DNA from 3 places in the Paenibacillus oryziterrae genome. Region 3 is predicted to be linked to each of the others. Evidence: riboswitches for the same ligand, from Rfam matches in the RefSeq annotation. Region 3 holds a riboswitch; each other region holds the start of a gene.
The links. Region 3 has a riboswitch for cyclic di-GMP ahead of ACAN55_RS06510 (sensor domain-containing protein). Riboswitches for the same ligand answer to the same signal wherever they lie in the genome.
Positions count from the first base shown of each region.

Region 1 (6,651 bases), on a different contig from region 3:
CCGGAGAACATGCAGCCAAGACCAGTCTTTATCGCGCGAGGCTTCAAGTTCGGTCTGCAGATCGATGGCAACCTTGCCACTGCAGACGACCAGACGCTGAACCGCCCCGGGAGTCTGCCCGAGCAGTGGTTCGGCGAGTACTTTCTGGAACTCTCCGGAGGCCAGATCCGTGCCGGGAGATGCACTGCGCGGGTTGCGCAGCAGACTCTTCGGTGTCATGATCACCAGCGGCCGGGCGTCGCTCTTGCCGCATAAGGCCGCCTGGCGGCGCAGCAGATGGAAATATTGCGCAGCACAGGTCAGATTCGCGACCGTCCAGTTCTCTTCGGCCGACAGTTGCAGGTAGCGTTCCAGCTTGCCGCTGGAGTGCTCTGGTCCCTGCCCCTCATAGCCGTGCGGCAGCAGGATAACCAGGTTGCTACGCTGGGTCCATTTCGCACGTCCGGCGGAGATGAACTGGTCAATAATAACTTGCGCGGCATTGGCGAAATCACCGTACTGCGCCTCCCAGATCACGAACGTCTCAGGTGCGAACACATTATACCCGTATTCATACCCCAGTACAGACGCCTCCGACAGCGGGCTGTTGTATACCCCAAACGAAGCCTGTGACGCAGACAGCTGATGCAGCGGGGAGAATAAAGCTCCGGTCTCGCTGTCATGCAGCACGAGATGGCGGTGTGCGAAGGTTCCGCGTTGCGCATCCTGGCCGCTCAGGCGAATCGGCGTTCCTTCCTGCAGAATGGTGGCGAAGGCGAGGCTCTCGGCCAAAGCCCATTCTACCTTTTCACCCTCATTTAAAGCATCCTTTCGGCGCTGGAGGATACGCTGCAGCTTCGGATAGACCTGAAAGCCTTCCGGAACCGTAAGCAACTGTCGGTTAATTTCACGCAGATTGCTTAGGGATACAGCAGTAGACCTTGCTGCCGTTGCTTGGGTTTGAACAGGAACTGCCGCTTTGGATTCCGCGTTCTTGTGAGCTCCTTCCTTCATATTATCATAAGCGCTCTGGAGGGCGCTCTCTGCTTCATTAATAAATACTTTCACGTCTTCACGATTTATTACTTTCTCGTGAATAAGCCGGTCGGCGTAAACATTATATACTGTAGGGTGGCTCCGTACCTTTCCGTACACGAGCGGCTGGGTCGTCTCGGGATCGTCCATCTCGTTATGGCCGTGGCGTCGGTAGCCGATCAGATCGATGACGAAATCCTTTTTAAACAAATTACGGTAGGCGCTTGCCAGACGGACGGCAGCGACGCACGCTTCCGGATCATCTGCATTTACATGGACAATAGGAATCTCATAACCTTTGGCCAAGTCACTGGCATAATGTGTTGAACGGGAGTCCTTGCTCTCCGTGGTGAAGCCAATGCGGTTGTTGACGATAATATGGATCGTTCCGCCATTTTGATAACCTTGAAGTTTACCGATGTTCAAGGTCTCCGCTACGATACCCTCGCCTGGAAAAGCGGCATCCCCGTGCATCAGGACAGCCATGGCTTTATTGGTGTCCAGCTCCGGGAGACCCGGCGATTTGCGGTTCTCCTGGGCAGCGCGTGTAAAGCCCTCCACCACCGGATTCACGAACTCCAGATGGCTTGGGTTGTTCGCAAGCGTCAGACGGGTCCGCACCGTTTCGCCTTCGCGGACAGCACGGTCAGCGCCCAGATGGTATTTAACGTCTCCGGTCCAGCCATAGTTGATGCCCATAGACCCTTCTGAAGGGAAGAGCTCTTTATTCGGTGAATGGTGGAACTCGGAGAAAATGATATCGTAAGGCTTGCCCAGGATATGAGCGAGCACGTTAAGACGGCCCCGGTGGGCCATGCCCATCAGGATATGCTCCGCCCCGTCATGGGCTGCGGCCCGGACAATTTCATCCAGCATAGGAACGAGCGCATCGTTGCCCTCCAGGCTGAAGCGTTTCTGCCCGACAAAAGTTTTGTGCAGAAAGGTCTCAAACTGCTCGACCTGAACAAGCCGCTTCAGCAGCTCCTGGCGTTCCGCTTTGTTTAAGGGCGAGGGAGAGGTAGGAGACTCCGCCTGACTATTCAGCCACCGCAGTTCCTGTTCGTCATGAACATGCCCGAATTCATAAGCAATCGTCTTTGTATAGGATTGGAGCATCCGGTGAACGGCGTCCCAGCCGGTCAGGACATCATCCGGCGCATTTTCCCAGATCAGTGAGGCAGGCATAGCGATTAAATCTTCACGTGTTAAATCATACGTCTCTGGGGTGAGCCATTTAGCCATGGGATGCTGACTCCGCTCCAGCGGGTCGATATCAGCTGCCATATGGCCGTATATGCGGATGTTAGTAATCAGTTTAGAAGCTTTGACCGCCTTCTTGAGCCATTCAGTGTCTCCGGAAAGGATAGGCTGAGGTGATTGTTCGGACTCGGGTGCTAAGGGCGGAGGGCCGGAAATGGTGAACAAATCCCGGTAATTATTCTCGACAGATGCAGGATCATTGACGAATTGCTCGTATTTTTCCTGGATGTAACCAAGATTGGGTCCGTAATACTTACTCCAAATGGATTCGTTATGGGGCTCTTTGGCTGCCATGATAGATCCTCCCAACGGATGAACTCCGAATTAGCGTTTATAGTAAGCGCCTTGCGGAGCTGCAATGTTTGCGTTTTCATTATAATAGTAACAGGTAACGATAATAATAAATACTATTGCCTCATCCTATTGTGCTACTTTAACAACTTGTAATCAATTCATACTTTCGTCCAATCCGTTCGCAAAATGATATAGGTTAGGGCCAATTTGATGCTTAATTATTTAAAATTTAAACTATAAAAACGACTGGACTACTACATTGAATTCATAGGCCAGTTTAATTTTTTATAATACCGTTTCAAGAGGCTGAAACGGGGTATAAACTTATTACAATAAAAATTGCACTTTATAGTCACCTACATAATTCGAGTATTCCCTGCATCACTTTGTCACTGTACTTAATTAGTACAGATTTACGTCAAAATATGCTAAATTTTTTTAAAATTTTGATCAATAAAAATTTCCATAATTCGACACACGTTTCTTCTTAACTCCTGTATAATGTTATTGCAGACGGGCTAATCATCGTGTAGTAAGTTTTTGACATAATAGATTCAGTAAAGGGTAAACCTGCTGAAAGGCAGGGACACAAAGTTTCGGGTCTAAGGTAGAAATACTATGATGGCCGAACTGCCTGGGGACTCACATTCATAGGAGGAGATGTTCGTGGATCAATCCAACCAGGTAGATAATGGGGAAGTGCAATTGGCAGATTTGGATTTAGAGTGGGTGTACCTGCTGTTAAAAGCAAAGAAGGCAGGTATTCTCGTCAATGAAATCCGTCAGTTCTTCAATGAGAAGTCTCTACAGGCCATGTAGGGAGATTTGATGAAGGGGTTACATACATAAAAAGCACAGCGGCTACCGCTGTGCTTTTTATGTATTGATCCTGGAGCAGACGCGGCTGCACAGTGCTTAGCTTAGTTGTTTTGGTCAATCCGCCACTTCTGGTATTCCAGAAACTCTTTGAACTCTTTTTTGCTGACACCTGAAGACATGGCTTCCTGCACAAGCCGAAACCACTCTGAATCCAAAGATGCTTCCTCGCCTTCGGAAAGTCCGCCATACAGTAAATCATGCATAGTAATGTCAAGTGCTGCGGCGATCTTTTCGAGGAATTGAATGGAAGGGTTGGATTGAATATTTCTTTCCACATTGCTGAGATAGGATTTGGCCACACTCGCCTTGTCCGCCAGTTCGGAAAGGGACATGTCCTTTTCCTGGCGAAGCTCATGGATGCGTTGACCCAAATTTTCTGGCACGATGACAACGCCCTTCCAAATAGATTGATATTTAATACCAGTATAACAAATATCATTGAAACCGACAAAGTCAAAAGGTGTTAATTCTTACGGTAACCGGTTGCCGCGTGAACTGACGAACAAGTCATACCATTCTCTCCGGGACAATTCCAGCTTGTCAGCATCGCCGCAAGCTGCGATCCGTTGCGGGTTCACGGTACCAATCACGGGCTGGATGGCAGCGGGGTGTGTCATTAACCAGGCGAGGACAATGGCCTCGGGGGTGGTTCCCTTTTCTGCCGCCATTGCTTTGACCATAGCTGCAGTATTAATGATATTCTCAGGCTGTCCGTCCAGGGGCCGTCCACTGAACAAACCCTGAGCCAGCGGACCCCAGGCCTGAATCTGGATGTTCTCCATCCGGCAGTGCTCGATGGTGCCTTCTGGGAACGCGACGTCTTTCGAGTCGTTCCGGTTAACGCTGATTACTGCATTCAGCCAATCGATCTCGTAAAGACTCATCTTTAACTGGTTCACTATTAACGGTTCATCACTGTAGAATTGCAGCAGCTTGATCTGCGCAGCGCTCATATTGGAGACCCCGAAATGCCGGACCTTGCCGGAGCACTTCAGCCTGCTTAGTGCTTCGGCAACCTCCTCTGGATCCATTAGTGGATCCGGACGGTGCAGCAGAAGAATATCAAGATATTCTACACCCAGACGGCTTAAGGTTCCGTCAACGCTGCTTATAATATGCCCGGCTGAGAAGTCGAACACGTTCGAACTTTCTCCGGGCTCCATCAGCTTAATCCCGCATTTGGATTGAAGGATGATTTGCTCGCGAAGCCCGGGGCGTTCTTTAAAGACCGCTCCGAATACTTTCTCCGCCTTGCCGCGTGTATAGATGTCGGCATGGTCAAACATGTTGATTCCAATGGATAGCGCGGCATCAACAGCTTCATGGCCCTGTTTGATATTCTCTGCGGTGATCGGCTCACGGTCCCATCCCCCGCCAAAGCCCATACAGCCTAAGGCAATGCGGCTTGCTGGAATACCGCGTTTATGAAAAGGCAGTGTTGTCGGCAATAGTGATCCCTCCGTCGAATGGATTGCTTGTTCCCGGGAACATTGTACACTTTTTTAGAAGCCTGTATGGTATTTCTGTCGTTGAATACATGTAGATAGTCATAATTAAACGATTTGTGAGTGCATGAAAAAAGAGGCCCTTAGGCCTCTATATTCAGTCTAGTTCCGACATCGCCCAATTTATGGGCTAAAGTGTCCTCGTATAGGCGTTTCAGCCATCTGAGTTCGGTATGGATGTGCTCGTATTTTCCGTATATCAGGTGAAGGGCAGACCGCGGAACAATCGCGATATGCTCTTCGTAGACCTGATAAGCCAGGTTGAGCTTGTGTTCGGTCTCCCGGATACGTTCAGCCAGCAGCTTCTCGATCTTGCCTTGATCCACATGGCGGGACATGGCGACTGCCAGGTAGAGCGGATGAAAGATTTCATCGTTCTTCTTGAACAGCTGCAGGACAAGCTGCTCGAACAGGGTTTTGCCCTTATCCGTAATCCGGTAGATGGTTTTGTCCGGCCGGTCGGGGCTTGAGATCACTTCTACCGCTTCAATGTGTCCCTCTTCCGCCATTTTGTCCACCGCGTAATAAAGCGAACCCATCTGCAGCTTGGTGATCCGGTCGATGGCTCTCTCTTTCATCACGATATTAATCTCGTAGGGATGCATGTTGCGCTCCAGGAGCAGCCCCAGAATCACCAGCTTCATGGACATGGCGGATTACCCCTTAGCGCCGGAAGGCTGCGGTTGCGCTTTGGTAGCCGGCTTCAGACGATCGCCTGGCATCAACAGGACGAAGGCCAGCCCAAGCACCGCCGGAAGCAGCGCCCACAGGAATGTATGTGCAATGGAGGAGGACAAAGCGCTGGAGATCTTCTCCAGTACCGGAGCGGGAATCTTTGCTCGGGCTTCCGGTGTTAGCGCTGCGCGAGGATCCCCAAATGCTGCTGCCTGTCCGCCTTCGCCGAATGCGGAGGTCATGCTGCTGGTGAAGCTGTTGCGCTGGATGATCCCGAAGATGGTAATACCCAGTGTCATGCCGAGTGAGCGCATGAAGGTGCTGGTTGAAGTTGCAGAACCGCGCTGGCGCATCTCGAAATGATGGATGGACGACATGTTCAGCACGGAGAAGGAGAATCCTACCCCAAAGCCGGTCAAAGCCATGAAGAGATTAAGTGCAAGGCGTGTAGTATCCGGTGACAACGTGCTGAGTGAGAAGACGCCGGCTACAAAACATACTGCCGACAGCAGCATAATGTTGCGGAAGCTGGTCTTGGTAGTCAGCAGACCGCCGATTTGGCTTCCCGCCACAGTTCCGATCATCATCGGCATCAGGATCAGACCGGAGTTGGTGGCGGAGCCGCCAAATACACCTTGGACGAAGATAGGGATATAGATCGTTGCTACGATAAAAGCCGAGCCATAGAACAAAGCGACCAGACAGCTTGTTGCGAACAGCCGCTTGCGGAACATCGCGAAGGAAATGATCGGCTCGGCCGCTCTTTTTTCAATCATCAGGAACGCAGCAAGCAGTATGGCGAACCCGGCGAACAGGCCAAGAATGACTGAGGAATCCCAGGAATACGTATTGCCGCCCAGTTCGAGTGCGAACATTAGGCAGATAATAGCCCCAACCAGAGTGGAAGCGCCGCCCCAGTCAATTCTCTGTTTGGAATGAATAACAGATTCCTTGTAGTTGAGTGCGATCAGGATTAACGAAATAACCCCTAGCGGAAGGTTGATGTAGAATACCCACTGCCAGC
Region 1 is NZ_JBGJZO010000002.1:254,027-260,677, reverse strand. It holds gene ACAN55_RS03590 (2-oxoglutarate dehydrogenase E1 component) at 1-2,568, opposite strand, end outside; cyclic di-GMP riboswitch class I at 3,122-3,206, shown strand; gene ACAN55_RS03585 (anti-repressor SinI family protein) at 3,235-3,387, shown strand; gene ACAN55_RS03580 (helix-turn-helix domain-containing protein) at 3,489-3,830, opposite strand; gene ACAN55_RS03575 (aldo/keto reductase) at 3,918-4,895, opposite strand; gene ACAN55_RS03570 (PadR family transcriptional regulator) at 5,036-5,602, opposite strand; gene ACAN55_RS03565 (MDR family MFS transporter) at 5,609-6,651, opposite strand, start outside.
Region 1: another riboswitch for cyclic di-GMP. It lies ahead of ACAN55_RS03585 (anti-repressor SinI family protein); the one in region 3 lies ahead of ACAN55_RS06510 (sensor domain-containing protein).

Region 2 (6,651 bases), on a different contig from region 3:
AAAGCATCCAAGTTCCTGAGTCTACCTTTCACCTCTGCTACTGCCACACTCCAATGAGGTTCGCATGGGACTATGACACCTACATGGAACGGCAGTCCAACTCGGGGTTGTTCAAAAGACTGCTGAAAATCTATATGCAGCAGCTTAAGAACTGGGATCAGCGGACTTCCAAGAATGTGAACCAGTTCGTGGCCAATTCCTCCGTGGTGAAGACAAGGATCCGGAATTATTATCACCGGGACGCCGATATTATTTTTCCGCCGATCAACACGGCACGATTTACCAGTTCAGCCTCCATTGGTGATTACTACCTGATCGTCTCCAGGCTCGTTTCTTACAAAAGAATTGACCTGGCAGTAGAAGCCTTTAACCGCAACGGTCTGAAGCTCTACATTGTCGGTGATGGTCCGGACCGCAAGCGCCTGGAAGGTATGGCTAAAGGGAATGTGTCCTTCCTGGGCAGGCTGGAGGATGAACAGGTTACTGGGCTTATGGCACAGTGCCGGGCCCTTATTTTCCCCGGTGAAGAGGATTTCGGCATCACTCCACTGGAGGCGAATGCGGCGGGAAGACCAGTCATCGCTTATCAGGCCGGCGGAGCGTTAGATACCATTATTCCTTACGTCAACGGTGTTTTTTTTGAACATCAGGAGGTTGACGATCTACTGGAAGCCATCAAGCGAGTGGAGTCTTACTCGTGGGACATTGGCCAAATTACACGTCATGCGCAAAAATTCGATGAGCAGTCGTTCATGATCAATTTCAAGCAATATGTCGAACAGGCATACGTTAACTTTCTAAAAGGAGGATGAGGGTATGAAGCTTGCAGTCATCGGTACCGGTTATGTCGGTCTAGTCTCTGGCGTGTGCTTTACGCTTAATGGAAATCATGTCATTTGTGTTGATAAAGATGAGGAAAAGATCAACAAGCTGAAGGCGATGGAATCCCCCATCTATGAACCGGGCATTGAGGCACTTATTGAAGCCAATCTGCGCGAGGGGCGCTTATCCTTCTCCTCCAACCTTAAAGAATCGGTACGGCGTTCGGACATCATTATTCTTGCGGTAGGGACGCCTTCCCTGCCAAACGGTGAAGCCAACCTTCAGTATATTGAGGGAGCGGCAGCTGAAATCGGCCAGGCGATGGACGGCTATAAAATTATCATGACAAAGTCCACCGTTCCGGTTGGCACGAATGAGAAGATCCGTAAAATGATAGCTTCCCATACGGAGCACTCATTTGACATCGTATCCGCACCGGAATTCCTCCGGGAAGGTTCGGCGATCAGCGATACACTGCATCCGGACAGAATCGTAATCGGGATAGACAATCCCAGCCTGGAGCCGGTAATGAGGAAGCTGCATCAAGGGTTCACCGAGAATGTATTCGTGACCGATATCCGCAGCGCGGAGATGATCAAATACGCATCGAATGCGTTTCTGGCAACCAAAATTTCGTTCATTAACGAGATTGCTAATATTTGCGAAAAAGTGGGAGCTGATGTAACCGAGGTCGCGCAAGGGATGGGAATGGACCGCAGAATCGGCTCATCCTTTCTCCAGGCTGGCATTGGTTACGGCGGCTCCTGTTTCCCGAAAGATACCAATGCGCTGATCCAGATCGCCGGTAACGTCGATTATGAGTTCAAGCTTTTGGAATCCGTAGTCGAGGTCAATAAAGGCCAACGTTTCATGATTATCTCCAAGCTGCATGAGTCCTTAGGAAGCCTGCGCGGTGCAGTTATCGGCATTTGGGGCCTCGCCTTCAAGCCGAACACGGATGATGTGCGCGAAGCTCCAGCCCGGGAAATCGTAGAGGCACTAGTAGCTGAAGGTGCTATCGTCAAGCTCTATGATCCCATTGCCGCCGACAACTTCCGGAAGCAATATGATCATCCGCAGCTCCGCTGGTGCACCTTGGCAGAGGAAGCCGCGGAAGGCAGTGACGCATTGTGCCTGCTGACAGACTGGAGTTTGTTCAAGGACATCGACCTGCACCGTCTGGCCAGAAAGATGCGCAAGCCGGTTCTGATCGACGGCCGCAACCTATACTCCAAAGCACAAATCGAGGGAACCGGCCTTGAGTACCACTCTGTCGGCCGCCCGCAGATGGGCGGGCTCAGCGGCTACTCGCCGAGCGTTGCCGGCGCGGTCTAACCCGCGCCTGCAAGGCGGGCGACGCTGACCTTTTTGTTATAGTCCATTCCGCCGGAGTTGCATCGAAATAAACGGCATAAGTGCCGTTCATCTAGCCAAATGCCCCGGAGATGCAGAAATAAAGTGTAAAAGTACACTTCATTTGACTGAGAACCTTGCGGAAGGCGTGAAAGATGATGCGCCGGCGGAATCATCCGATCGAAGTAACTTCCACGCCGGGTCACCCGCTTCGGCGCAGCAGCCCGAAGCGAATCTCTTGCCTTACCCCAGCGAGCGAAGTGATGCGATGCTTTTCAAATCCCCTGTTATGGGGAGGACGGAGAGGAATTTTGGAACTGTAGAAGCGCAGCGTTCGCCTTTGTCCTCAGATTTCAACCGCGAGGCGGTTCAAATCAGGAAATCTGAGGACAACAGCGATCGAAAGTCCAAACATTCATCGCAGTCCACTTTCATAACAGTCTTTTTTTCAAAAGTCGAATTACTACACGCTCACGCTTCACACATTCATTTGAGGAGGGTTCACTTATGAAACTGGTACTATTGTCAGGCGGTTCAGGAAAACGGTTGTGGCCTTTGTCCAATGATTCGCGTTCGAAGCAATTTCTTCGTGTACTGGAAAGCCCGCAGGGCGAGCCGGAATCCATGGTTCAGCGGGTCTGGAGACAGCTTGAAGAAACCGGTCTTGCAGACTCCTCGTACCTTGCAACTGGGCGCGGACAGGTGGAGATGATTCAAAGCCAGCTGGGAGGCGACGTGCCGATCATTGTTGAGCCGGAGCGACGCGACACTTTTCCGGCCATTGCGCTTACCGCTGCGTATTTATATTCGGTAGCAGGCGTGCTGCCTTCGGAGATTGTGGCGATCCTGCCGGTTGATCCTTATGTAGAAGCCTCCTTTTTTGACCATGTTGCCAAGCTGGAACAGACGATGGAGGAGAGCGGAGCCAATCTGGCGCTGATGGGGGTTATTCCGGAGCACGCCTCCGAGAAATACGGATATATTATCCCGACAACGGAAACTGCAGGGGAGAATGGATTCCTCAGAGTAAGTCATTTCCAGGAGAAACCGGAACGCAAGCAGGCGGAAGAACTTATCAAGCGCAGCGCGCTTTGGAACTGTGGCGTATTCGCTTTCCGTCTGGGATATCTGCTGGACATTTTACAGCGCAAGGGACTTCCACTCGGCTACGAGGAAATGCAGAAGCAGTATAAACTGCTGGCAAGCATCAGCTTTGATTATGAAGTGGTGGAAAAAGAAGATAACATCGTGGTTCAGCCGTATGACGGATTCTGGAAGGACCTGGGGACATGGAATACGCTGACGGAAGAAATGGCCAGCAACCATGTGGGGAAAGGGTTTGTAACAGCCGATTCGGAAGGCACTTCGCTGATTAACGAGCTGGATATTCCGATTACGGTGATTGGAGCCAAAGATTTAATTATAGCAGCAAGTCCTGATGGAATTCTGGTTACCCATAAATCTGAAAGCCCGCGAATCAAGGAGGTGTTAAAGTCCTTTGAACAACGGCCGATGTATGAGGAACGCCGCTGGGGTCATTACCGGGTCATTGATTACATCAAATATGACGAGGGCAATGAAGTGCTCACGAAACGGATTTTTATCAACGAAGGCAAAAACATCAGCTACCAGCTCCACCACAAGCGCAGTGAGATCTGGACGATTATCAGTGGAGAAGCGAGCATCGTACTGAATGAGAAGATGCATAATGTGCGTGCGGGTGATGTCGTACGCATTCCTGAAGGCACCAAACATGCCATTCTTGCGCTAACCGATGTTGAATTTATTGAAGTGCAGACCGGCTCAGAGCTGGTGGAAGAAGACAATATCCGTATTACTTTGGAGTGGGAAGACATAGAACTTCAACAGTTTATTTCATAGCACAAACTAACTATTTACCCCAGATTTAGGGGGCTAGAAACAGGTCTTAAGACTTATTTATCAAATTATTTTTATTAATGCCCTAAACTAAAATTAAATAGCGACGATAGTACGGTAAGGGGGATCATTCCTTCCAATACGACAAAGGCAAACCTGCCGAAAGACAGGGACGCAAAGCTATAGGGCCTTTCGCAAGAATGGCAGCCTGGCTACCGAAAGGGAGATGTATTTTGAAAGCTTACCGTACGTATCGTTTGCTGTGTGCACTGTTGTCTGCAATTTTGCTTGTGACGGCCATTCCATTTAGTCTTGGTTTCTCGTCATTGACTGTAAGTGCTGCCTCATCTGCAGGTACTCCGGTTAATCCAGGTGCTTCTGCCGGAGCTGCCAAGCTGCTGAAATATCTGTCCGATATTTCTGGAAAGGGGATCATTACAGGCCAGCACGACTATCTGGAGAGTCCGGATGAATTCAGCAACAAGCTACTGGCAACAAGCGGTAAATATGCGGCACTGCATGGATATGAACTGGGTGCAATTAGCGGCCAATCGGCAAGCACAGTTGCTTCGCAACGCCAGAATGTGGTGAACAGTGCGATCAACTGGTATAAGAACGGCGGAATCGTGGCAATGACGTTCCATGAGAATCTGCCGGGAACAACGTATGATTGGTCCAATGTCTCCATGAGCCTGAGTCAGGCCGATTTCAATAAATATGTAACTCCAGGAACAGCCGAGTACAACAGCCTGATTGCAGAGCTGGATAAAGTGGCAGTATCCTTGAAAAGCCTGCGCGATGCAGGAGTACCAGTCCTGTGGAGACCGTATCATGAAATGAACGGCGGCTGGTTCTGGTGGGGGAAAAAGACAAATTTCTCCGCGCTCTGGAACATTATGTACGACCGTTTCGTGAACGTTCATCAGCTTAATAACCTGCTGTGGGTTTGGAGCCCGAATGCACCGAATGCCTGGGCTGACCCGTACGCACTGACTTATCCGGGTGCCGATAAAGTGGATATCCTGGCTGCAGACATCTACGATAATGATTTCAAGCAAACGTATTACGACAGTCTGCTCAGTCTTGCCGCAGGTAAACCGATCGCAATCGGGGAGAATGGTGAAATGCCTAGTACCACGACCGTTCTCAAAACGCAGAGCAAATGGTCCTTCATGATGAACTGGGGTAAGCTGCTATACGAGAAGAATACCACCGACACGATTAAGAACTTTATGAATAATGACTTTACCCTCACAAGAGATGAATATATTACCGGAGCAATACCAACAGCTTCACCAACACCAACGCCGACACCTACAACAACGCCAACACCGGTAAGCGGCCTTATGATGCCGGTCAAAAATGGCCTGCAAGGCCAATATTTTTCGAATATGAATCTTTCGGGCACACCTGCCCTGATCCGGGACGATACAAACATTAATTTTAACTGGCGTCTCACTGCACCGGACAGTAAACTTGGCATCAATTATTTCTCTGTACGCTGGAGCGGTAAGATCAAGCCTCTGTACAGTGAAACTTATAATATTTACACCAATTCGGATGACGGCATCCGGGTATGGGTTGACGGCAAGCTTGTGATTGACAGCTGGATTAAACAAAGCGGAACCGAACGTATGGGAAGTATTAATCTGGTTGCCGGACAGCTGTATGATATCAAAATTGAGTACTACGAAAATGAAGGCGATGCGCGTGTGCTTCTGATGTGGGAAAGCCCAAGCCAACTGAAAGGGACGGTTCCCTCCAGTGCACTATTTTTAGCTTCTACAGCAGTTGTATTGGCAACACCAACACCAACACCAACACCAACACCAACACCAACACCAACACCAACACCAACACCAACACCAACACCAACACCAACACCAACACCAACACCAACACCAACACCAACACCAACACCAACACCAACACCGACGCCAACGCCAACGCCAACGCCAACGCCTGTGTTTAATCAGGATGTAGTAAGTGTAATACCGGTAACGGGAAATGGTCTGCGTGGAGAGTATTTCGGCAATATGCAGCTTTCGGGTACACCGGTATTGATCCGTGATGACGCTGCATTGGATATGAACTGGCGCCTGACATCACCGGATGCCAAAATCGGAGTTGATTTCTTCTCCGTCCGTTGGAGTGGCAAGATCAAACCGTTATTTAGCGAAACTTACAACATATATACTAATTCAGACGACGGTATCCGAGTCTGGATTGATGGTAAGGCTGTGATAGACAGCTGGGTGAAGCAGAGCGGAACGGAGCGCATGGGGACAATTACCTTAAAAGCCGGACAGCTGTACGATATCAAGGTGGAGTACTACGAGAACCAGGGAGATGCCAGAGTGCGTTTGATGTGGGAGAGCCCAAGCCAACTAAAAGGAACGGTTCCTGCAAGTGCGCTTTTTCTACCCGGTGTTTAGCGGGTAACGAACCTTAATCAATGAACTAAATGAATCATCGACAGCCTTCTCCCCGGATCTTGGTATGGGGTAAGAATTCTTTACAGTCGAGCTTAGTTAGCCCTGCTCATGAGCAGGGCTACTGAGCTATAGTCCTCATGTGGCAAAGAATGGCCTTCCCGCC
Region 2 is NZ_JBGJZO010000008.1:144,909-151,559, forward strand. It holds gene ACAN55_RS11440 (glycosyltransferase) at 1-812, shown strand, start outside; gene ACAN55_RS11445 (UDP-glucose dehydrogenase family protein) at 817-2,157, shown strand; gene ACAN55_RS11450 (sugar phosphate nucleotidyltransferase) at 2,683-4,056, shown strand; cyclic di-GMP riboswitch class I at 4,193-4,273, shown strand; gene ACAN55_RS11455 (glycosyl hydrolase) at 4,254-6,488, shown strand.
Region 2: another riboswitch for cyclic di-GMP. It lies ahead of ACAN55_RS11455 (glycosyl hydrolase); the one in region 3 lies ahead of ACAN55_RS06510 (sensor domain-containing protein).

Region 3 (12,610 bases):
GTTACGTGCTTAATATAATGTATCATTTTAAATATGACACACTAGTGTCATGTTAAGAATGATATACTGTGCTTGGATTGAGGTGATTTAATGCAGATCAGCAGACTTTTCGGCATTGTTTATTACTTACTTGAGAAAAAAGAAACTACGGGGAAAGAACTTGCCACCCGTTTTGAAGTATCGGTTAGAACAATATATCGCGATATTGAGACATTAAGCAGCGCTGGCATACCTATCTATACGAATCAAGGCAAAGGCGGCGGAATCGTCATTCTTGACAAATTTATACTGAATAAGTCGGTACTTTCTGAAAAAGAGCAGGATGAAATACTGCTCGCCTTGCAGAATCTATCAGCAGCGCGGTATCCGGAAATCGAGACTATTCTTTCACGATTAAGCAGTCTTTTCAAAAAGAGTGATGTTAATTGGATTGAACTGGACTTCTCACCCTGGGGAAGTGATGAAAGAAACAAAGAAAATTTTAGTGCACTAAAAATGGCAATTATCAGCAAACATATTATTATTTTCGAATATTTTAACACCTCGGGTGTGAGAAGCGTGCGCAAGGTTGAGCCGATTAAGTTGATTTTTAAGGATAAGGCATGGTATTTAAAAGCGTATTGTTATGATAAAAGAACACACAGAACTTTCAAAATATCCCGTATGGCTAATATTCAAATCACTGAAGATGTTTTTGAGCAACAGACATTAGTAGAATCTGCGGCCGAAGCGACAGATAATCAATTTCAGAAATTTATTGATATTCGGTTGAAAATCTCTCCTGAGGGAGCGTATAGAATATATGATGACTTTAGTGAAAAACAAATAACAAGACATGAAGATGGATCTTTTACAGTTATCGCATCTATGCCTGAAGGAGATTGGCTTTCAAATTACTTTCTCTCCTATGGCCCGGTTATCCAAGCGATAGAGCCTCAAAGTCTACGTGATGCTGTTATGAGCAAGATAGAGGTATTGATGGGGAATTTGAATCGAACGGGTGGTTCTGGCAAGTAAAGGAAGGTGATAGGATGGAAAGAATTATAATACATGCCGACTTGAATTCATTTTATGCAAGTGTGGAGTGTTTATTGAACCCTGAGCTTAAATCAGTGCCAATGGCTGTTATTGCAGGTCATGAAGAAAATCGACATGGAGTTATATTGGCCAAAAATGAACTCGCTAAAAAATATGGTGTAAAAACTGCCGAATCTATCAGGCAGGCAAAAAGTAAGTGCCCCGAACTGTTAACAGTGTTGCCCCACCACGATTTGTATAGGGAATATTCCGGAACAGTGAAGGCAATTTATGCGCGTTATACCAGTCAAGTGGAGAGTTTTGGCTTAGATGAATGCTGGATGGATATGACGAGTTCATCACTAAATCAAGATTCAGTAGAAGCATTTGCTAACACACTAAGGGAGACGGTCAAGTCTGAAACAGGATTGACAATATCGGTCGGTATATCATGGAATAAAGTGTTTGCGAAGCTTGGCTCTGATGTGAAAAAACCCGATGCTACAACAATGATCTCACGTCATAATTTCAAGGAGAAGGTTTGGCCGCTTCCTGCCTCTGACCTTCTTTTCGTAGGCAATGCCACTAATAATATACTTAGTAAGCATGGGATATATACTATTGGAGATATCGCAACATCAAAGCTAGAATTTTTACAACATATTTTAGACAATACTGGAAGAAAAATATGGACATATGCAAATGGTCTCGATACCACACCTGTTGCATATATCACTGAGAAAGAAAAATATAAAACAATTAGTAATAGCCTAACAACACCCAAAGATGTTATGGACATCAAGGAGGCCCGGGATTATATATTATTTCTTTCGGAAGGTGTTGCTCAAAGACTCCAGGAAAATAATCTAAAATGTAAAACAGTACAAATCATATTGAAGGACACTAACTTCCGCACAAAAAGCCGCCAGGGAAAACTAAGCTTTCCAACATATACAGCTACAGAAATTGCAGAAAAGGCTATAGATCTTTTAAGTCATAATTACAGTTTTCAGGTTCCCTTACGACTTATAGGAGTAACGGCTAGTGATTTAACGGATTTATCTGAGGGTGAACAACTAACCTTATTTGATAAATTTCCCTGACTTCAAAAATAGGAATTCTTTTAAATTTCTAAAATAATTGTTAACGGATATGATAAGAATTACAAAAAAATGGAGTTAAGGGCAAACCCATCTAAAGGTGGGGACGTAGCCGCAGGGTCTAAGATGCTTCAAAAAGCGTTATGATAACCTAGCTGCCGGAAGCCATGCAAAAGCCCGCCCTTATAACGTATAACGAGGGCGGGTCTTTGCCGTTTGGCTTTTGACGAATGATTCTTGGGGTATCAAATGCAGGGCTTTCGCCATGCCCCGGTGAAAGGGGTACCCATATGATCATTCCCTGCTTCTATCCTTTTCGGAGGTCAGAATAAAAACAGAGCATTTCGTACATACGACCCTCCAATAAGGAAATTAATAACTTTCCGAAAAGGTTAACTCCATCGAATGAAAAAGGAATGGAGTTTTTAAACAACTTCATATAAATATGTATTTCTTACGAAAAGATAATCTTTATTTGGACTTTTAATTCCTGCTGCTTGGAGAAACAACTCCTAGTCTTAGGTCTAGTACAACTCCATTCCCCAGACTGTGTTGAGTCTTATCTTCACCACGTATAATGAAATTAATTGAATAACGTGAGAGGAAGGACAGAGAAAATGAATGATAAAGTGTATACTAGGCCGATTGGAGTGCTGGATTCCATACAAGTTCCTGTAGAATCACAATCTAAACCTCGCAAACGCGGAGGAAGTCCCAAGACATACCGGAGTATTATATATTTCTTAATATCATTGCCGATCACGATTGTCTATTTCGTGTTTATGGTGACAGGGCTAGCGTTATCCATTGGATTAACACCAATTTTCATCGGCATTCCCTTGTTTTTTGCAGTAGCTAAGGGATTAGATTACATCGTTAAATTTGAACAAGAGCTAGTAAGATCATTGCTGGATATTCCTAGATCGACTGAGGAACATAGATCAGATATGCAGAAAGAGGTAGCAGGCTTCCTTCAACGAATGAAATTGGGTTTTCATGGTGCGAATTTTGCACGTAACATCATGTTAATTATGGGGCGGTTCGTTTCCAGTATTATCTTCTTTTCACTTACGGTAGCTATGGTAGCGACTGCATTGAGTCTGATTACACTACCTGTGCTTCATCAGATTTTTCTGCAAACGATGGATTTGAACATTCTTGAGAATAGTGTGTTTTCTTTGTTTAATATCCACTGGACATTACCTCAACAGTACATTTCTTATGTTGTAGCTGGATTTGTCGTTGCCGTGATCGCATCTTGGGCGATTCGGTTGCTTATGGATGTACAACGTAGAATGTTGCTTGTACCCTACGATGAAGTACAGCAGTATTAATTAATAGTAATGAATCGGGTTGTCCCTTAAGCCATGAAATGGCTGTCTGGGACAGCTCATTTTTTCAGTGCGCACAGTATGGGCGTTAGCTCTTGGGTTGAAGTCCGAATGGAGAAAGGCAGTTTCACAGTTTGCATCAATATGCCTTTGGACAAGCAATAGTTAGACTGAAGGATACTCGTAGAGGCACGGGTCAGCGCACATATTAGTTCAGAAAGCACCGTGAAGAACTCAAAACAATGGAAACCGCTACTGACATACTGTTGCAGTAGGGGGCTTGTATAATCAAGACAAACATCATAAACAACCCCATATACTAAGGAGGACATTACATTATGTCAGCAATTGGACCCGACTTCATTTCACTTCAAGTGAGTAATCTCGAAGGCTCTGCGGAATTCTATCAAAACTATCTTGGACTGGTACGCTCACAGGCGGGACCACCTCATGCTGTGGTCTTTGAAACAAAGCCTATTACATTTGCTCTTCGTGACCTAATGCCAGGAATCGAACTCGGTTCAGGTACTCAGCCTGGGCTTGGTGTCGCTCTGTGGCTTCATGCGCCGGAAGAAATCCACGACAAGCTTGTTGCAGCAGGTGTCAAGATTACATCTGCACCAATAGATGGACCATTCGGGCGAACCTTTACATTCGCCGACCCAGACGGGTACCTAGTTACCCTTCACAGTAGAGCTTAATTCGCAAATGTATCCAACTTAATGATAGTGATAACTTCTCTGCCACAGAGAGCCTAGTGATTATTACAGCATTAAGACCGTGTTCCTAAAGTGATAGGCTTCCCATATGGTAATAGGTGAAATAATAAATCCTGTTATACTCCAATGTCACTCTCCCTTTATACACCTAATTAATATCTCGGACTATCTTCCCGAAAACTCAACGTAATCATCCGAGTAGATGCCGCAGCTTGCTGCTCCTCGCTAAAAACGTAAGCAAATGAATAAGAATATTCAAAAAAGGTACTGTATCAGCGATACAGTACCCGTTTCGATTCTGAAGTAGAATTACTGGTTAATAGCGAACACACCCACTTGCTCTCCAGACTGTCCCATCCACAGCGCTCCGTTACCGATCATAACCCCTTTCCAACTAACAACTACTTTATCGACTTTTTGCGCTAATAACGCCTTCTTCACTTTTGCAGTCATGATTTGATCGTATTTTGTAATAAGATCTTTCTTCGTTTTGATTTCCATGGTCTTCCCCTTATTATTCACTTTCAGTGGGTACACCATCAGATTGGCGACTTCGGATTTTTTGCCTTCTTTAACGTATTTCTGGAGCAAACTGAAGTTATGCTCAAACACGATTGGATTGTTGATGCCCGCGACTTCATAAGGATTGTTAATGATATTTACCGCAATAACTCCAAGTTTATTGTTTCGTTCACCGATCCACACCTCTCCATCTCCAACCATAACTCCTTGGTAGTTCACAAATAGTTTATCAACTTGTTGGGCCAGCAGCTTGTCACGAACAAGGGAAGTGAAGATACGATCGTATTTCTTGATAAACTCATCCTTGGTATAAATCACATACGTTTTGTTGTCTTTGTTCAAATTCATTGGAAAGGAGATCAGCTCTGCCACTTCTGCCGGTTTGTTATCCTTAACCGCTTTCTGTAATTTAGCAAAATACGCCGTAAATTCTGCTTGATCGTCTATGCCGGCAACCTCGTAAGGATTGTTGCTATCTGAACTCGTTGCGTAAGCAGGTGCTGCAGGTTTTGTACCTTGCTCCGCCCATGCTTGACCGGAAAATGCAGTTATAAGAATTGAGAAACTCAGAATAATTGCGGCTTTTTTCATGCTAGTGTTTGTCATTATTGATTCCTCCAAATTAATTTATATTCCGAGTATATAACTTAGCTGTGTACAACAAGTGTACAACGCTGAAACATTCAGACATGGAATTCGGGTTACTTTCTATCAAAAAAACTCCTGCCAAATTAAGAGCAGAAGCTTCTTTAAGTAATTTCAGACAATCCTAATCCTCTAAATTTTGAGTTATACGCATGAATTCCGCTTGATTTATCGGCAGAAATCATTTGATAATTAACTTATATATCCAGGAGGTGCCTCTTGAGAAAAATATCCTGTTTCGCGCTGATTCCGTTGCATATTATTTTACTCTTTCTACTTAGCTATGAAAGCAATGATTTGATTAATACTTACCTCGTGTTGCCGTATATAATACCAAACACATCAATAAATCCGTACATAACTTCCTATTTTTTCAATGGGATATTGAATGCAGTATTCGCCTGTATACTCCTAATGATCTGGTCAAGAGGTCAAGGTCTTAAACGTCAATCTAATGAAATCGACTTCCGTTTTAAGCATTTTAGACATCACTTTAAAACGATCCTGATCTTTGTAACAATTTTCATGAGTATTTATGTTTTATTCGGTACTCTTGCTGCAAAACAACACTTGTTTGATTATTCATTTCCATTTCCTCTAACTAACCTCAACATAATGCAATGGTTTGTATTTCAATTACTCATTTCCAATTTAGAAGAGATCTTCTTCCGATATTTGGTTATCTTGATTCTTCTTAAATTATGGAGCCGTCTCTTCACCAAACCTTTGCATCTTCAGATTGCAGTTGTTGCCGCCTCTACTTTAATATTTGCTATGCGACATATCGGGTTCATCTTATATCCATTCGAAATAACTTATTTGGTTCCACTTCACATTTTAGTGGTCAGTGTAATGGGAATATTCTTGGGCATTATATTTATTAAAACCAGAAGTTTTTGGGCTGTGTATACTTCACATGGGTTGATTAACGGATGTATATTGGCATTTCTACTTACACTAAATATAATGTTGGGTTGAAGCCTATTTCTTCTACTCGTTCACCGACTGTTCGGTTGGAGCCAATGCCAGCTTTAATGACAGCGTTGCAACAAAAGATAGGACCAAACCCGTCGCGCAGGCGATCAGGAAGCCGCTGAATCCATCTCCCAAGTAAGCCGGCAAGGTTGCCAATCCGGGAAAAGCGAAAGAAATCGCAGCCGAGTGGAATATCCCGGCGAGCCCACCACCAATGGCTCCTGCACAGCACACAACAACCATCGGCTTGCGCAGGGGAAGATTCACACCAAACATCGCGGGTTCGGTGACACCGAATAATGCTGAAATCGCTGCGGATAATGAGAGTGTTTTAAACTTTTTATCCTTGGCTTTGAAGAAAACCGCAAGCGCCGCTCCTGCCTGGGCGAAAGCTGCCGGACCCATCAAGGCCAGAATCGTATCCGAACCGTTAAGTGTAATATTATTTATGGCAAGAGGCACCAAACTCCAGTGCAGTCCGAATATGACCATCACCTGGATAGCTCCGCCCAGAGCCATTCCCGCCCCGACTGGACTGAGATTGTACACAAACCCATATCCTTTAGCGAGCGCATCCCCTACAATCATGCCCATTGGACCAAAGACCAACAGCGTAACGGCAGAGACGATAATGATAGAAAATAAAGGTGTGAAGAAGCCTCGGATGACTTCGGGTAACACTTTATAACAGAATCTTTCGATGTATAGCAACAACCCTGTCGCCAGAATAATGGGAATTGCGCTGGCCGGATAATTAACAGGCGTAATGCTCAGGCCAAAAAAACTAATGGTTTGATCGTCTCCAAAAAGAGTACTAAGACTCGGATGCAGCAGCACTCCGGCAATGACTACGGCGCAAAATGGGTTGGCCCCGAATTTTTTTGCCGATGTAAATGCCAGAAGAACGGGAAGATAATAAAACAGGCTGTCAGCCATTGCATTCAGCACCTGATAGGTACCTTCCGTCTTGTTAAGCAGATCTAATGCCACAGCGCCAGCCAGCAAACCTTTCATAATTCCCGCCGCGCTCAAAATATTCACTAAGGGAAGAAAGATACCGGAAATCCCATCGATAATGATATTAACTATACTCTTCCGGGGCTGCTTAGCAGAAACAACTAGATTTTCAACCTCCATATGTACCTCCTACATTCACAACGAATTCGCCAGTCAAGGCGTCCGCCTCGACCAAACAAAGACTACTATAACATAGATAATATAAGTACAGGCACCCCTAAAATTAGTGCAATGATGAGTCATAGCCTCTTCACCAAAAACTGAAGATATTCAAACGCAAAAAGACACTAACTTGAGTTAGTGCCATCGCGGATAGAATCCCTTGGAGAAGTTCAGCTTAAAGGCTTTGGTCCAAAGTACTCTTCATAAATAAAATCAAGATCACTGAGAATATAGCTTTCCATTTGATCAGGGTTGGTATCGTTTGTAATGAAGGTTAATTGGAATTTTATATTATTAAAATACTTGTTATCCAGTTGTTTGAACAGACTCATCGCCTGTAACCGATCCCCTACCGCTTCAAAGTTATAAGTTAAGCCGTCTTGGTCGTTGAATGCAGGTTCTCCATAAATACGAATTACTTCTTTTCGGCTTGCGGGCATCCGAAGGCCTTTGTTAGTCTGCACTTCAGGTGAAGGATCAACGAGAATTGCAGCTACGATATTTCCGCGATAATATACAGATACTTTCCCGTATGTATCCATGACAACCATGGAATAGGAAAGCTGACTATCCGGCTTGCCGTTCGTAGCTTCTACTGTTTCACGATGCATACCTAGTGAAATCGGCTTATCTTTTCCATTGCGAATGCCAATGATTTCTTCCTCAGTGAACGTTGGTCTTGATGGATCAGGTTTCGTATATAGATCTTCTATGGATTGAGTAAAGGCTGCCTGTTCGACGGATATATCTCGGATATTACCTGAACTGCTGACGTCAAATCTTAACGTGTATATGTCCGTTTTACCCTTTATTTCTTGAGTAGCTGAACCATAAATCTGTTTGAGTTACCCTTTGTCAGTTGAAAAACATATTCCCTTCTAGAGTCTTCCGTCCGGGAAGGTTGCCCGAGCTTCATTAGGACTTTCTTCCAAGGGGTTCCAAACTTGAATTGGCCATTTAAAGATGTTTCGTACCCAGTAGTACTAATAGAAGCGGCTAAACCGTTAAGATAACCAACAGTGACATGTCCCGTTGTGATGCTGTTACCGTAGGCGTAGCCTCTGAAGCCCGGGTATCCGATTTCTGTCGGCTTCCCCAGCAAATGATCTACCTGCTGTTTGGTCATGCCTGGCCGGATGTATACCGGCTTGTTCTCCTTAAGGATTTGGATGGTTAAGTACGGATGCTGAATGATACTCCCGCTGACCACATTCGCGCTTGATGCAGCTGCGTGTACTTGATATGTAGCAGAAACTGACACTGTCCTTAGGATGGCGATAAGGATCATTATTGAAACTACACGCCTAACCCGCCAGCCGCCATAGCCCGACTTTCTTTCTATCTTTAAGTATGCCCCCATTAAATTCTTTCCTTTCAGTTATATTGCTGAAATATGCTATCTATAACTATTCAATAGAATTGGTGAATTATTCACTAGGCTGCCAATTCCTGCCGCTTATGTACTGTGTCACTAAAAAGTATATTATTGGGGAATATTGCCACTCATTAATATTCGGTAATGAAAAGTAAAGTCCTTTATATGTACATAACGATTGATTCTACTTCTAGCGCACATATAAAATGAAAAGACTAATTCAATGAAATAAGGGGTGCAGATATTGGGTTCGTTTCTTTCGAATATCCAGGTTTTTACCGGATTGAAGGATAGCGCGATGTTGCTGGAGGAGCTAGTGCTTGCCGTAAGAGATAGCATTTCCGGGATAGAATACGAAGAAACGGAAGATGCAGAATTAGCCGACCGGTCTCTGATTCTACAAGTTTCCTCCGAACGGTGGATATCTATCTACGACCAAAGGCTTGACGTTCAGGATATAGACGAAATGGATGCACTTGGTGCATTCATCTCTGCTCGTGTTGGTGTCCCTGCCGTTGGGTCTGTCGTACATGATAGCGATTTACTGTTGATGCGCCTATATAGGAATGGCAGGAATGCCGATACGATGATTAGCAACTTGGATATATTTAACGAGTTATCCGAGGGAAGACGTCCACGGAAACGGAATGGACAACCTTCGAAATGGCTGGAGGTTTGTGCGCCTGGCGTAAACCCTTCCCAATTGAAAGCTATATGGGAGCAAGAGATGGTCTTCGCGGAAGACGCGTTGATGCTAGCAGCGGACTTGCTGGCTATTCCAGCTGAAGCGGCGTTGAGGGGTTATGAGTTTGAACCTACGTTAAGTAAAAATTCATTGAAGGACGATCTGGTGAAAGTTCTTCATTTTCGCAGCAAAATCCGTTTTTCCGATTACTTCGTGCAGAACGAAGCACCAAAGATGGCTTTCACAAGCTGGCACTACTATGCAGGAGGGAATGTCGGTATGCCCTCCACGCTTCATTTTGGACTGACCAATCAAGGCCAAGCCTTCACGGGACTAGACGTGTTGTTATGGGGTCCGGCACTAGAGGAGCAATTGATAGAAATGGGATTGGGTATGGTTAACCGTGTATCAAACGATTTTAATACGCGCGAGGAATGGACATGCGACTTACAACCGTCTGATTTCGAAATGGAACAGGCGGGAACAGATAAACGAATTCAGGTCAAAGGATACAAATATGAATTTCCAGAAGTCGCGTTTCCAAAAGGGTATATGCAGATTTTATACCCTGAGACGGCCGCCCAGTTGGGCATCGTCGATAAGTGGATAAAGAAGTTCTCTCTTCCTCACTATTCATTCCTGCTTACATTTACGGGAAACAGCCTTGGCAATTCAAATCTTTACATCTCAATCATTCCCAGGGAGGCTCCGAAAGGCCAAGTAGGTTTGAGTTTACCCGTATATATTGGAGTAGTACCGAAGCTGGATATATTCTAGTTAAGACGGTCAGCTGTGATTAAGTTGACCGTCTTTTCAACTACAAATGTCGTTTCTCATAGAACAGATTGTATACTATTTTCCTTTAGCAATAACTGTGTATAGGCTGTTCTTGACATCATACGTTAGTTTAACAGTTACATAGGCGTCCTTCATATGTTTGATGTGCGGCTTGAGACTCTTCACCGACATGCGGAAGGTCAGCTTGAATACGTCGAATAGAAGTTCTCCAGCAGGTAAGCTCGGACCTCATCCTGTGATTTCCGTTTCATCGGATCGAGATTCTTAAACAGCTTGGCGTCGGGTACGCCTATAGATAGTTTTTCAAGTCATCGCAAACCGATCACACTAGCTCTGAAATAAACATAGGTGTAGAGCCGTCCTCTGGATGAAATCCGATCCTGTTATAGAAATCTACGGCATGAGGATAAGAGATTAATACTTTTGTTTTGTATTCATGGTATCTATCGAGCATGATATTCATTAATTCCTTCCCTATTCCTTTGCCCTGATAACTCGGGTGAACAAGCAAATAATGAAAATATACCGTTAAAGCACCGTCTGACAAAGCATTAACCAAGCCGATCAGCATTCCGTCTTCCCATGCAGTAACTATGGAGTGGGATCCCCGAATGGCCTGGAAAAGCTCGTTTGGGTAATTGCCAGATTCCCATTCTACGGAAAGAAATAACTTCTGGAGAAGTTCGGCAGTAATCTCTTCTTTGTTCGAAGCATAATAAATACTCATTCCTCTACCTTCCTCTCATATCCCTAATCACTACTCAACATCTGTTAAATCTCAATATATCGTTAAAAATTGGAATGGAAAATGGATTGACTGAAGAGTAATTTGTGTTTATTTCACTTCCGGAAACTTTAAAAAGATTCTTCTATCCATGAGGCTGGTAGCTCATCACCCTGGAACGGGAATTAGTTCAAGCACTCCAACACCGAGTGTGTTACCATAACCAGTAACTTGGAATCACAGCATCGACAGACCAGATTGTATTCTCAAAGCATATCTGCTAAGAACCGGGACACATATCAGCCTATCGAATGGAGAATGACTATGAGAGAAGCACTAAAGGATACCGGCTTACCCAACGAACATGGAGTACGTACGATGACAGCGATGGTCTATGATACCTACGGATCGCCAGAAGTGCTCCGGATAGAACAAGTGGACATCCCCGTTCCTTTGGAGCATGAAGTATTAATCGAAGTCTATGCGGCTTCAGTTAATTCCTGGGATTGGGACCTGCTCCGCGGGAAACCATACATCACGCGCCTTGGCGGGCTTCGTAAGCCCCGTTACCGGATTCTTGGCGCGGACGTCGCGGGCCGGGTAATCGCTGTGGGTGCAGCCGCCAAACGGTACCAACCGGGGGAAGAGGTGTTCGGGGATCTTTCAGGTTGTGGCTGGGGCGGATTTGCAGAGTATGTATGTGCCAGCGAGAAAGCCCTAACCCCAAAGCCTGCCGGGTTGAGCTTCGAACAGTCAGCGGCCATTCCTCAAGCAGCCGTTCTAGCCTTACAGGGAATACGGGATAGAGGTATGCTGCGAAAGGGACAGCGGGTTCTAATCAATGGGTGTGGTGGTGGCGTGGGTACGTTTGCGGTTCAATATGCCAAATGGCTCGGTGCAGAAGTGACCGGCGTTGACAGTACCGGGAAGCTGGAAATGCTGCGTGCTATAGGGGCGGATTATGTAATTGATTATACGAAAGAAGACTTCACTGCAAGCGGACTTCAATACGACCTGATTCTCGATGTCGTGGGAAACCACTCGGTTCTTGCAGTAAAGCGCGCACTAACGTCAGGCGGTACGTATGTCATCGTCGGCGGCTCACCGCTTCATATCCTTCTTTCTCTGATGGCAGCCCCACTGTCTGCTTGGCTTAATAAAAAGAAAATTGCGCTGCTTGTCCATAAGCCGAACCACGAGGATCAAATGGTATTGAAGACACTGACTGAAGCAGGCTACATTGTGCCTGTTATTGATCGGCAGTATCCGCTAAACAACGCGGCCCAGGCGCTTCGTGATCTTGGAGAAGGCCGTGCGAAAGGGAAACTCGTAGTGAGCATGAAAAGTTAGTGTTCCCTGTTATTATTTCATTCTAGATAATCTTTGACCTTACAGAGCCAGATCATATGATCTGAACCAGGTCCCCAATAGTCCGGAACTGTGAGATAAGGCATGCCGAATTTTCGCAGCCATCTTGCCTGAGCACGCTTGTAGCCACTGTCCAGGCAAAACCGATCCGTGCCCTTTTTATCGAGAAATG
Region 3 is NZ_JBGJZO010000003.1:409,986-422,595, reverse strand. It holds gene ACAN55_RS06520 (helix-turn-helix transcriptional regulator) at 91-1,017, shown strand; gene ACAN55_RS06515 (DNA polymerase Y family protein) at 1,032-2,120, shown strand; cyclic di-GMP riboswitch class I at 2,191-2,280, shown strand; gene ACAN55_RS06510 (sensor domain-containing protein) at 2,735-3,451, shown strand; gene ACAN55_RS06505 (VOC family protein) at 3,787-4,149, shown strand; gene ACAN55_RS06500 (hypothetical protein) at 4,477-5,280, opposite strand; gene ACAN55_RS06495 (CPBP family glutamic-type intramembrane protease) at 5,749-6,312, shown strand; gene ACAN55_RS06490 (PTS transporter subunit EIIC) at 6,325-7,446, opposite strand; gene ACAN55_RS06485 (hypothetical protein) at 7,659-8,099, opposite strand; gene ACAN55_RS06480 (hypothetical protein) at 8,297-8,848, opposite strand; gene ACAN55_RS06475 (hypothetical protein) at 9,108-10,325, shown strand; gene ACAN55_RS06470 (GNAT family N-acetyltransferase) at 10,669-11,073, opposite strand; gene ACAN55_RS06465 (NAD(P)-dependent alcohol dehydrogenase) at 11,395-12,420, shown strand; gene ACAN55_RS06460 (GNAT family N-acetyltransferase) at 12,438-12,610, opposite strand, start outside.